Regions from separate parts of the Pseudomonas nunensis genome, predicted to be linked through region 2. Evidence: riboswitches for the same ligand, from Rfam matches in the RefSeq annotation. Region 2 holds a riboswitch; the other holds the start of a gene.
The links. Region 2 has a riboswitch for cobalamin ahead of cobW (cobalamin biosynthesis protein CobW). Riboswitches for the same ligand answer to the same signal wherever they lie in the genome.

Region 1: it holds a riboswitch for cobalamin, as region 2 does, so the genes downstream of both, cobO (cob(I)yrinic acid a,c-diamide adenosyltransferase) here and cobW (cobalamin biosynthesis protein CobW) in region 2, are expected to answer to the same signal.

Annotation. Positions count from the first base shown of each region.
Region 1 is NZ_CP101125.1:4,295,623-4,301,119, forward strand. Features, by position in the region: gene cbiB (adenosylcobinamide-phosphate synthase CbiB) at 1-91, opposite strand, end outside; gene bluB (5,6-dimethylbenzimidazole synthase) at 88-738, opposite strand; gene NK667_RS18720 (cobyrinic acid a,c-diamide synthase CobB) at 735-2,135, opposite strand; gene cobO (cob(I)yrinic acid a,c-diamide adenosyltransferase) at 2,146-2,757, opposite strand; cobalamin riboswitch at 2,839-3,068, opposite strand; gene NK667_RS18730 (hypothetical protein) at 3,223-3,807, shown strand; gene NK667_RS18735 (PQQ-dependent sugar dehydrogenase) at 3,874-5,187, shown strand; gene NK667_RS18740 (O-methyltransferase) at 5,315-5,497, opposite strand, start outside.
Region 2 is NZ_CP101125.1:3,066,613-3,072,109, forward strand. Features, by position in the region: gene cobN (cobaltochelatase subunit CobN) at 1-1,103, opposite strand, end outside; gene cobW (cobalamin biosynthesis protein CobW) at 1,107-2,168, opposite strand; cobalamin riboswitch at 2,265-2,476, opposite strand; cobalamin riboswitch at 2,663-2,891, shown strand; gene NK667_RS13110 (CbtB domain-containing protein) at 3,010-3,213, shown strand; gene NK667_RS13115 (CbtA family protein) at 3,225-3,932, shown strand; gene NK667_RS13120 (cobalamin biosynthesis protein) at 3,929-4,342, shown strand; gene cobM (precorrin-4 C(11)-methyltransferase) at 4,425-5,171, shown strand; gene nfuA (Fe-S biogenesis protein NfuA) at 5,365-5,497, opposite strand, start outside.

The DNA.
Region 1 (5,497 bases), 1.2 Mb from region 2:
CACCGAACGCCACCAGCGGATGCCAGCGTTTGGGTTCACCCAGCAGCGCATCCAGCGCAACCGCGGCGACACTCAACAACGCCACACTCATTGACTCACTCCCCAAAAATTTTCATACAACATTTCACTGAGCGGACGCGCCTGCGCCCAGCCTTCGAGTACCAGCATCGGCGCCGGATAGAATTCCTTGACCGGGCCGAGGCAAAGGATTGCCAACGGCTTGGCACCGACGGGCAAACCCAACAGGTCCGCCAGGGCTTGCGGTTCGAACAGCGAGACCCAGCCCATTCCCAAGCCTTCAGCGCGAGACGCCAGCCACAGGTTCTGGATTGCGCAAGACAGCGACGCCATGTCCATTTCCGGCAAGGTGCGACGACCGAAGATGTGGCGTTCGCGATCATCCATCAGCGCGGCGACCAGTACTTCGGCGCAATCGTTGATGCCTTCGACCTTGAGCTTCATGAACTCGTCGGTGCGCTCGCCGAGGGCCTCGGCGGTGCGGATGCGTTCTTCTTCCACCAGTTGCTGGATCTGGCCGCGCAGGGCTTTATCGCTGATGCGGATGAAGCGCCAGGGCTGCATCAGGCCTACGCTGGGGGCCTGGTGTGCGGCTTCTAGCAGACGGCGCAGCAATTCGGGCTCGACGGTGCCGCCGCTGAAGTGGCGCATGTCGCGGCGTTCGGCGATGGCTCGGTAGACGGCCGCGCGTTCGTCCTCGGAGAAGGCGTTGTCGGTCATGGCCTCTTCGCGAGCAGGCTCGCTCCCACAGTGGACTGCGTTTCTTCAGGCATCCCACCTTCTAATGTGGGAGCGAGCCTGCTCGCGAAGGCGGCCTCAAGATCAGGCGCAAACAGCGCGGCAATCGCCGACGGATTCGACGGAAAATAAAAATGCACATAAGAGGCCGTCATCCGCCCCTCACGATAAACCGCCTCCGCCCCGCGCCCGCCGTTAGGGCTCAAGCCCCGAGCAATCGGCTCCAGCTCCGTGCTGGTCAACGAATGGTGATAGGTGTGCCCACGCAACAGGCCTTCCGGCAACTCGACCGCTTGCAACGCCAATGCCGCCAGACGCTTTTGCATCACCGCATCCCCGGCCAGCAACCCGACCAGTTCAGCGCGAGTACCTTCAACGTCAGTCAACGAATCGAGCAGATAAAGCATCCCGCCACATTCCGCCAGCAACGGTTTACCTGCGGCGTGATGCGCGCGAATCGCGGTCAGCATCGAGGTGTTTTGCGACAGCGCCACATGGTGCAGTTCGGGGTAACCACCGGGCAGATACAGGCTGTCAGCTTCGGGCAATTCGGTATCGCGAATCGGCGAGAAGAATGACAACTCGGCGCCCATCGCTCGCAGCAAATCGAGGCTGGCGCCGTAGGTGAAAGCGAACGCTTCGTCACGCGCCACGGCAATACGCACGCCCGCCAGCAACGGCTCGGCTTCGAGCACATCCGGAGCTGCGAATTCGACGGCCGGTGGCAACGCTACCTCGCAGCTGCTGGCCAACGCATCGGCTGCGGCGTCGAGGCGCAGATCGAGGTCGTTCAACTCGCTGGCCTGCACCAAGCCAAGGTGACGGCTCGGCAATTCGATCCCGGTTTCCCGGGACAGTGCGCCGTACCAGCGCAAGCCTTCAGTCAGGCTGCCTTCGAGCAATTGCGCGTGACGCAAAGTGCCGACGCGGTTGGCGAGGACGCCGGCAAACGGCAGGTCCGGCTGATACTTCGCCAATCCCAATGCCAACGCACCAAAGGTCTGGGCCATGGCGGTGCCGTCGATTACACCGAGTACCGGCACACCGAAGTGCCGCGCCAGGTCAGCGCTGGACGGCGTGCCGTCGAACAGGCCCATGACGCCTTCGATCAGAATCAGATCGGCTTCACCGGCGGCTTCCCACAACAGCCGACGACTTTCCTGCTCGCCGACCATCCACATGTCCAATTGATAAACCGGCGCACCGCTGGCGCGCTCGAGGATCATCGGGTCGAGGAAGTCCGGGCCGCATTTGAACACGCGCACCTTGCGCCCCTGATTGCGATGCAACCGGGCCAGCGCGGCGGTGACGGTGGTCTTGCCCTGACCGGAGGCCGGCGCGGCAATCAGTACCGCCGGGCAATGACGTATGCTTTTCATAAAATAGTATTCACAGCTCGACGCCTTTTTGCGCTTTGATCCCAGCCTGGAAAGCGTGCTTGATCACGTTCATTTCGGTGACGGTGTCGGCCAGTTCGATCATTTCCGGCTTGGCGCCGCGACCGGTGACGACGACATGTTGCATCGGCGGACGGGCCTGCAAATCGCTGAGCACTTGATCGAGATCGAGGTAACCGTGCTTGAGGGCGATGTTCAGCTCATCCAGCACCACCAGGCCGATCGACGGATCGCGCAGCAGTTCACGGGATACTTCCCAAGCGGCTTCGGCGGCAGCGATGTCGCGCTGACGGTCCTGGGTTTCCCAGGTGAAGCCCTCGCCCATCACATGAAAACGCACTTGCTCCGGGAAGCGCCGGAAGAACAGTTCCTCGCCAGTGCTGTTACGGCCCTTGATGAACTGCACCACACCGCACTGCATGCCATGGCCCATGGAGCGGGCGAGCATGCCGAAGGCCGAGCTGCTTTTGCCTTTGCCATTGCCGGTCAGCACCAACAGCAGGCCGCATTCGTTCGGCGAATTGGCGATGCGCTCGTCAATCACGGCTTTTTTTCGCAGCATGCGCGCCAGGTGGCGTTCGTCACGATCGGGGGTATCAGTCATGGGGGAGCTCTCCGTTGAGGCTGGATAACGGCGGGCAGGCACAAGAATAGACGGCAAAAAGCCTGGCATCGCCCACCGTGATGCCGCTGGATGGATCAGGCCGGTCTCCGGGCTCATGAGCGGTTTGCACCGGACTGCGCGCCTTCCCATGTCAGTCGACACAGTGGCTCAAGACGCAGCTTTCACTCATTTACCGTTGCGGGGGCAGCGCCGGGATCGTGGTTGTTCATCAATGAACAACGTCACTCACCGGCTTCCCTGTTTCACTCTGTCGACCACGGCCACAGAGCACCTGAAACAAGCCGCGAAGGTTAGAGGGTTGGGGGTGGAGCGTCAATTAAAGCCGGGACGCCACCGGGCGAATTTCTGCCGTCGATCAATTATCCGACGTCATTCTTGTGCCACACTCTGAGCAGTGATATCAAAGAGCCACAATCTCACAACACAATAATAAGGGTGAGCCACATGCAAGGCATGATCATCAGCAATCCGAAGCTGGAATTCCTGCGCCCGCTGCTGGAACGCTGGTTTGACTGTATCGACCGCTATAACGCTGTGCGCGGCGATAATGATGCACCGTACTGGTTCGACGAAAAAGCCAATATCAGCCTGCTTTCGGCCGCGGCCTGGATGGCGGAAATGGTCACGCTGCAACAGACGCCGACCCGCAAACAGACCGAAGAAGGCGAACGCAATGCTCGCGCCGATCTGTTGATCGCCGCCAGCGAAGCACGCGCTTACCTTCAGGCCACCCAGCGCTGGCCCAAGGTCAACAGCCTGAACCTGACACAAGCCTTGGTCGATATCACCGGCGACGCCAAGCGGATCAGCTACGCCAGCGACCTGAAACTCGGCTGCCTGTTCGTGGCTCCGCAAAAAGCCCAGCAAAGTGCCACCCCCGAAGAACTCCAGGACATGGTCGACGACTTGCAGAAGGAACACTCCTGCGCCGTGGCCTGGTATTTTCCCTACGCCTATCGCAAGTTGCGCAACGAATCCGGCCAGTATCACCCGGGCATTGCGGTGCTGTTCAAAGAGGCCCGTGGCTGATCGGTTGAACCATCGCGGCTGTTTGCTTCTCTAGATTAGATCAGTGCATTCATAGGGAAGATCAGCATGCGCAAACCCCAGCTCGTTCTCGTTATCGCACTCGCCGGAGGGCTTGTTGCCTGCGGCGAGACCTCCAGCCTGCAAGTCACGGACGGCACCGGTCCATCGCCCAAACTGCCAGAACCGAACAAAACCCTGATCCCGACGGTGAATATCGCCCCGGCGATCGGCTGGCCGGCTGGCGCCAAACCGACCCCGGCGGCGGGAACCCAAGTGGCGGCATTTGCTGAAAACCTCGATCACCCGCGCTGGCTCTACGTGCTGCCTAACGGTGATGTGCTGGTGGCGGAAACCAATGCTCCGCCCAAGCCTGACGACTCCACCGGCATTCGCGGCTGGGTGATGAAGAAAGTCATGGGCCGCGCCGGCGCCGGTGTTCCAAGCCCGAACCGGATTACACTGCTGCGGGACAAGGACCACGACGGTGTGGCCGAAACGCGTACGGTGTTCCTGGAAAATCTCAGCTCGCCCTTCGGCATGGCACTGGTCGGCAACGATCTGTACGTGGCCGACTCCGACAAGTTGATCCGTTTTCCGTACAAGGACGGCGAAACCTCCATCACCGCGCCAGCCACCAAAGTTGTCGATCTACCGGGCGGCACGCTGAATCACCATTGGACCAAAAACGTCATCGCCAGCAAGGACGGCAGCAAGCTGTACGTGACGGTGGGCTCCAACAGCAACGTCGGCGAAAACGGCCTGGATAAAGAAGAAGGTCGCGCGGCGATCTGGGAAGTGGACCGAGCCACCGGCAATCACCGGATCTTCGCCTCGGGCTTGCGCAACCCCAACGGCATGGGCTGGGAACCGAGCAGCGGCGCGTTGTGGACCTCGGTCAACGAGCGGGATGAGATCGGCAGCGACCTGGTGCCGGACTACATCACCTCAGTCAAAGACGGCGCGTTCTACGGCTGGCCGTTCAGCTATTACGGGCAGCACGTCGATGTGCGCGTCGAGCCGCAAAATCCGGAAATGGTCGCCAAGGCCATCGCCCCGGATTACGCCGTCGGCCCGCACACCGCTTCGCTGGGCTTCACCTTTGCCGAAGGCAGTAAACTGCCGGCACCGTTCACCAACGGCGCCTTCGTCGGCCAGCACGGCTCATGGAACCGCAAACCGCACAGCGGCTATAAAGTGATTTTCGTGCCGTTCACCGCAGGCAAGCCGACCGGGCAGCCCGTCGATGTGCTGACCGGGTTCCTGGATAAAGATGAAAACGCTTTGGGTCGGCCGGTGGGTGTGGTGATCGATCAGCAGGGAGGCTTGCTGGTGGCGGATGATGTGGGGAACAAGGTTTGGCGGGTTTCGGCGGCTAAATAAAACTCTTCCTGCCAACACCAAACCCAATGTGGGAGCGGGCTTGCTCGCGAAGAGGGTGTGTCATTCAACAATAATGTCGACTGACACATCGCTTTCGCGAGCAAGCCCGCTCCCACATTTATAAGCGTCAGCGTTTGCGGCAAAGCGTTAATCCATCGCCAATCGGCAGCAACGATAAATCCACTCTCGCATCATCCTTCAACGCTCGATTGAGCTTCTGAATCGCCCGCGTGTCGACGCTCTCGGGATTGCTCTCCAGCACCCGTCCGCTCCACAACGTGTTGTCGAATATCGCCAGACCACCCACCCG
Region 2 (5,497 bases):
TCGATCCAGCGCCGCGCCAGTTCGGCGACGAAATCCATGCGCTCCGGTTGCGGCCGGTAGCAGACCACGTCGGACTGACTGCGCTCACTGCGCCAAGCCAGATCCTTGAAGCTGATCGGCCGGCTGATGATGCGCCCGTCGAGTTCCGGCAACGCGATGTGCATCGCCAGATCCCGTGGGCCGAGGCCTTGTTCGCTGGCGCGCCAGCCGGGTTCGTTGTCCTGGGCACAAATCGCCTGGATCACCGGGATATTGCGGCGAAACGGTCGCAAGTGCGGCGCTTCGGGGCTGGATTGGGCGAAACCGGTGGTGTTGAGAATCACCGATGCTTCCACTTCATCCAGCAGGTCCTCGACCACCGTCAGGCAGCCGGGCTCTTTCAAACTGGCCAGCGCAATCGGCAACGGGTTCAGCCCGGCCGCTTGCAAACGCTGACAGAAAACATCAATGAAAGCAGTGTTCGCCGCTTGCAAATGCGAGCGGTAAAACAGCACCGCCGCCACCGGTTGATCGGCCTGCCAGTCGGCTTGCCAATCACTCAGTTCAGCTGGGCTTTTTTGCGGATGGTAGATCGCGGTGCGTGGCAGAGTTTGCGGCTCAGCCCAGGCGTAGTCGCGACCCAGCCAGCGATTGGCCAGGCAACGGAAAAAATCCAGGGCATTGCCCATGCCGCCCTGACGCAAAAACTGCCAGAGTCGATCGCGGTCTTCCGCGCCCACGGTACTGAGGTCACTGAGCTCCGGGTCCGGGCGGTCATCGCCGGGCACCAGGATCAGTTGCACGCCGCGTTCAGACAGTTCGACCAGCCGCTCGACACCATAACGCCAATAAGCGATGCCGCCGTGCAGCGAGATCAGGATCACCTTGGCGTGGCGCAGCACTTCATCGACATACAAGTCCACCGACGCATGGTTCTGCACCTGCATCGGGTTGGCCAAGCGCACACTCGGGTAGTCGTCGGGCAATTGCTGCGCGGCTTCGGCGAGCAGCGCCAGGCTGGAATCGCCGCTGCAAAGGATCACCAGTTCGGCGGGGGTTTGTCCAAGGTCGGCAATGTTGTCATCCGACACGAAACCGCCGGGCTGGGTCCTGAGCAGGTGCATGGCTTAAACGCTGAGCGCGGCGCGCAGTTGCGCTTCGAGTTGAGCGGCGTCCAGTTCCTGGCCGATCAGCACCAGACGCGTGGTGCGCGCTTCTTCGGCGCCCCATTGGCGGTCGAAGTGCTTGTCGAAGCGCGTGCCCACGCCCTGGATCAGCAGGCGCATCGGCTTGTTCGGGATCGCCGCGAAACCCTTGACCCGCAGGATGCCGTGCTTGACCACCAGTTGAGTCAGCGCGTCCATCAGCAGGCTTTCGTCAGCTTGTGGCAGCTCGATCGAGATCGAATCGAAGGCGTCGTGATCGTGATCGTCTTCACCTTCGTGGTGATGATCGTGACGGCTGTGGCGGCTGTCGATGTGTTCTTCGGAGCCGGCGCCGAGACCGATCAGCACGTCGAGTGGCACGCGACCGCTGCTGGCTTCGATAACTTTAACGGCTGGCGGTAGTTCTTCGGCGACTTCCAGGCGCACGCGGGCCAGGTCTTCCGGGCTGATCAGGTCGGCCTTGTTGAGGATGACCAGGTCGGCGCTGGCCAGTTGGTCGGCGAACAATTCGTGCAGCGGCGATTCGTGGTCCAGGTTCGGATCGAGTTTGCGCTGGGCGTCGACTTGATCCGGGAACGCGGCGAACGTGCCAGCGGCTACGGCCGGGCTATCGACCACGGTGATGACCGCGTCAACCGTGCAGGCGCTGCGGATTTCCGGCCACTGGAAGGCTTGCACCAGTGGTTTTGGCAGGGCCAGGCCAGAGGTTTCGATGAGGATGTGGTCGAGGTCACCGCGACGCGCAACCAATTCGCGCATCACCGGGAAGAACTCTTCCTGGACCGTGCAGCACAGGCAGCCGTTGGCCAGTTCGTAGACGCGGCCGTTGGCCTCTTCTTCGGTGCAGCCGATGGAGCACTGCTTGAGGATTTCGCCGTCAATGCCCAGCTCGCCGAATTCGTTGACGATCACCGCGATGCGGCGACCCTGGGCGTTGTCGAGCATGTGCCGCAGCAAGGTGGTTTTGCCCGAGCCGAGGAAGCCGGTAACGATAGTGACGGGGAGTTTGGCCAGTGTTTTCATCGGATGCCCTTTGGCAAGGTGGCGGGCATACGGGACGACGACCGCAGCGATAAAGGCGCGGAAAATTTCGCCACCGGATCACCCCGCCCGGTTGTAGTGAGAATTCGTTTCGAGGCAGGTCTCCTGGCTGACGGTGTGCCGGTCGTTGGACTGGCGTTGGCTGCGCCTTCCCGCGAACCCTTTGGAGGGGTTTGCAGTGGCGTGGCAGCGAACATCACCGTTCACAGTTGCGGGGGCAGCCGCGGCATCGACCGCGTTCCCTTCTTAGCTTCGGCAAACGCCGAAGAACCTCGAAAGCGCAAGGCTACGCATGGTGTGGGGGCGGGTCAATGTTCTGCTGAGTTCTGTAGCGACTGTGATGACGCCTTCGCGAGCAAGCCCGCTCCCACATGGGAATGCGGTTACCTGTGGGAGCGGGCTTGCTCGCGAAGGGCGCGACTCGGTTTCCAACTGAGAACCCATGCCAATTGACTCCCCCGCCCCGCCCATGCTCTCCTACACGCCTTGTTACGGGTGCCCTTCACAGGGTGAAACGGGAAACCGGTGAATCATGTGCTTTACTCTAAAGCCATGTCAGTCCGGTGCTGCCCCCGCAACGGTAAGCGAGCGAAGAATCAGATCCACTGTGCCGGCAGTTCGGCATGGGAAGGTGATTCTTGCAGGTTTCGGCGCAAGCCTTGACCCCTCGTGAGCCCGGAGACCGGCCCGCAACACAAAGTGACCAGTACGATCACTGAATAACAAACCCGCGGTGGGCGGGCGCTGTTTGAACCTCTGCGCGCACGCTCGCAGGGGTTTGCATGCGCTCAATTCACCCGCTGACAGACCAGAGGGAAGCGCCATGTCGATCATCAGCAGCACCGACAGCAGTACCAAGAAAGCCACCGCCAGCACCACAACCACCCTGAGCCAACGCCTGACCGCCGCCGTTTGTGCGTCGATCCTTGGCGCGTGCCTGGTGTATTTCGCCGGTTTCTCGCACATCGAAGCGGTGCACAACGCCGCGCACGATACCCGTCACAGCTCCGCGTTCCCGTGCCATTGAGACCTGCCGACATGATCAAGCGTATCGCGCAAACCGCAGGTTTCACCGGGCTGCTGGCCGCCCTGCTGCTGACCCTGCTGCAGAGTTTCTGGGTCGCTCCGCTGATTCTCCAGGCGGAAACCTATGAAAAATCCGAGCCTGCCGCAGTAGTTGCTCACGAGCACGCCGATGGAGCCATGGCCGCACACACCCACGACGCCGAAGCCTGGGAGCCGGAAGACGGCTGGCAGCGCGTGTTGTCCACCACCGGCGGTAATCTGGTGGTCGCCGTCGGTTTCGCACTGATGCTCGCCGGTCTCTACACCCTGCGCGCCCCGACCAAAACTGCTCAGGGCCTGCTCTGGGGCCTGGCCGGTTACGCGACCTTCGTGCTGGCGCCGACCTTGGGCCTGCCGCCTGAATTGCCGGGCACTGCGGCTGCCGATCTGGCACAACGGCAGATCTGGTGGATCGGTACTGCAGCGTCCACCGCTGTCGGCATCGCGCTGATCGTGTTCAGCCGTCACTGGCTGATGAAGATCCTCGGCGTGGCGATTCTGGCGGTTCCGCACGTCATCGGCGCGCCGCAACCGGAAGTCCACTCGATGCTGGCCCCGGAAGCTCTGGAATCGCAGTTCAAAATCGCTTCGCAGTTGACCAACGTAGTGTTCTGGCTGGCCCTGGGCCTGATCAGCGCCTGGTTGTTCCGCCGCAAAAGCGATGGTCAATACCACGCATGACTGAACAAGGCACAGCGCCGACTTTAGTGGTCGGCCTGGGCTGCCAGCGCGGCTGCCCCGCCAGCACATTGCGGGCGCTGCTCGATCAGGCACTGCAGGCGCATCACATCGAACTTCGCCAGATCAAGGCCTTGGCCAGCATCGACCTGAAGCGTGATGAACCGGGCCTGATCGAGTTAGCCGCGCAGCTGGGGCTGCAGGTGATGTATTTCAGCAGTGAGCAATTGGCCGGTTACCAATTGCAACTGAGCCATCAATCGCAGATCGCGTTTGAACGCACCGGCTGCTACGGCGTCGCGGAAAGCGCCGCCCTGGCCCTGGCTGAACACCTGGCCCAGGCACCGGCGAAGCTGCTGATTTCCCGACAAAAATATGCCCAGGCCACCCTCGCATTGGCCAGTGCTGCATAAAATCCCCGATAATCCCTGCCTCGATCATGAGCAATCTTCATCTGAAGCCTTGCCCAGCCCCTTTTTTCCATAGGAACTGACGATGACCGTCTACTTCATTGGCGCAGGTCCCGGCGACCCGGAACTGATCACCGTCAAGGGCCAACGGCTGATTCGCAGCTGCCCGGTGATCATCTACGCCGGCTCCCTGGTGCCGGTCGCGGTGCTCGAAGGCCACCAGGCGCAAACGCTGGTCAACAGCGCCGAGCTGCACCTGGAACAGATCATCGAACTGATCAAGACCGCCCACGGCAACGGTCAGGATGTCGCGCGGGTGCATTCCGGTGATCCGAGTCTGTATGGCGCGATTGGCGAGCAGATTCGCTACCTGCGAGAGCTGGGTATTCCGTTTGAAATCATCCCTGGCGTCACGGCGACAGCGGCTTGTGCGGCGTTGCTGGGAGCGGAGTTGACGTTACCCGATATCTCGCAAAGCGTGATTCTGACTCGCTATGCCGACAAGACCGCGATGCCGGCCGGTGAAGAACTGGGCAGTTTGGCGCAGCACGGGGCGACCATGGCGATTCATCTGGGGGTCAATCATTTGGAGAAGATTCTGGCCGAGTTGCTGCCGCATTACGGCGCGGACTGCCCGATTGCGGTGATTCACCGGGCGACGTGGCCGGATCAGGATTGGGTGGTCGGGACTTTGGCGGATATCGCCGGGAAGGTTGAGGCCAAGGGGTTTCGGCGCACGGCGTTGATTCTGGTGGGTCGGGTGTTGGGAAGCGATCACTTTAGCGAGTCGTCGCTTTACCGCGCGGGGCATGCGCATCTTTACAGGCCCTGAAGCACTTGTGGCGAGGGGGCTTGCCCCCGTCCGGGGGCGAAGCCGTCGCAAAACCTGCATGCAAGGTATGCCTGAAAAATGCAGGGGCCGCTTCGCAGCCCAACGGGGGCAAGCCCCCTCGCCACAGGTAACTGTTCACGTATAAAAAAACGGCACTCACGGGTGCCGTTTTTTTTATGCCGCAGCGAACACCTTAGTAGTAGGCGTTTTCTTTCTGCGTGTGGTCGGTCACATCGCGAACGCCCTTGAGCTCCGGAACGCGCTCGAGCAAGGTGCGCTCGATGCCTTCACGCAAGGTCACGTCTGCCTGGCCGCAGCCCTGGCAA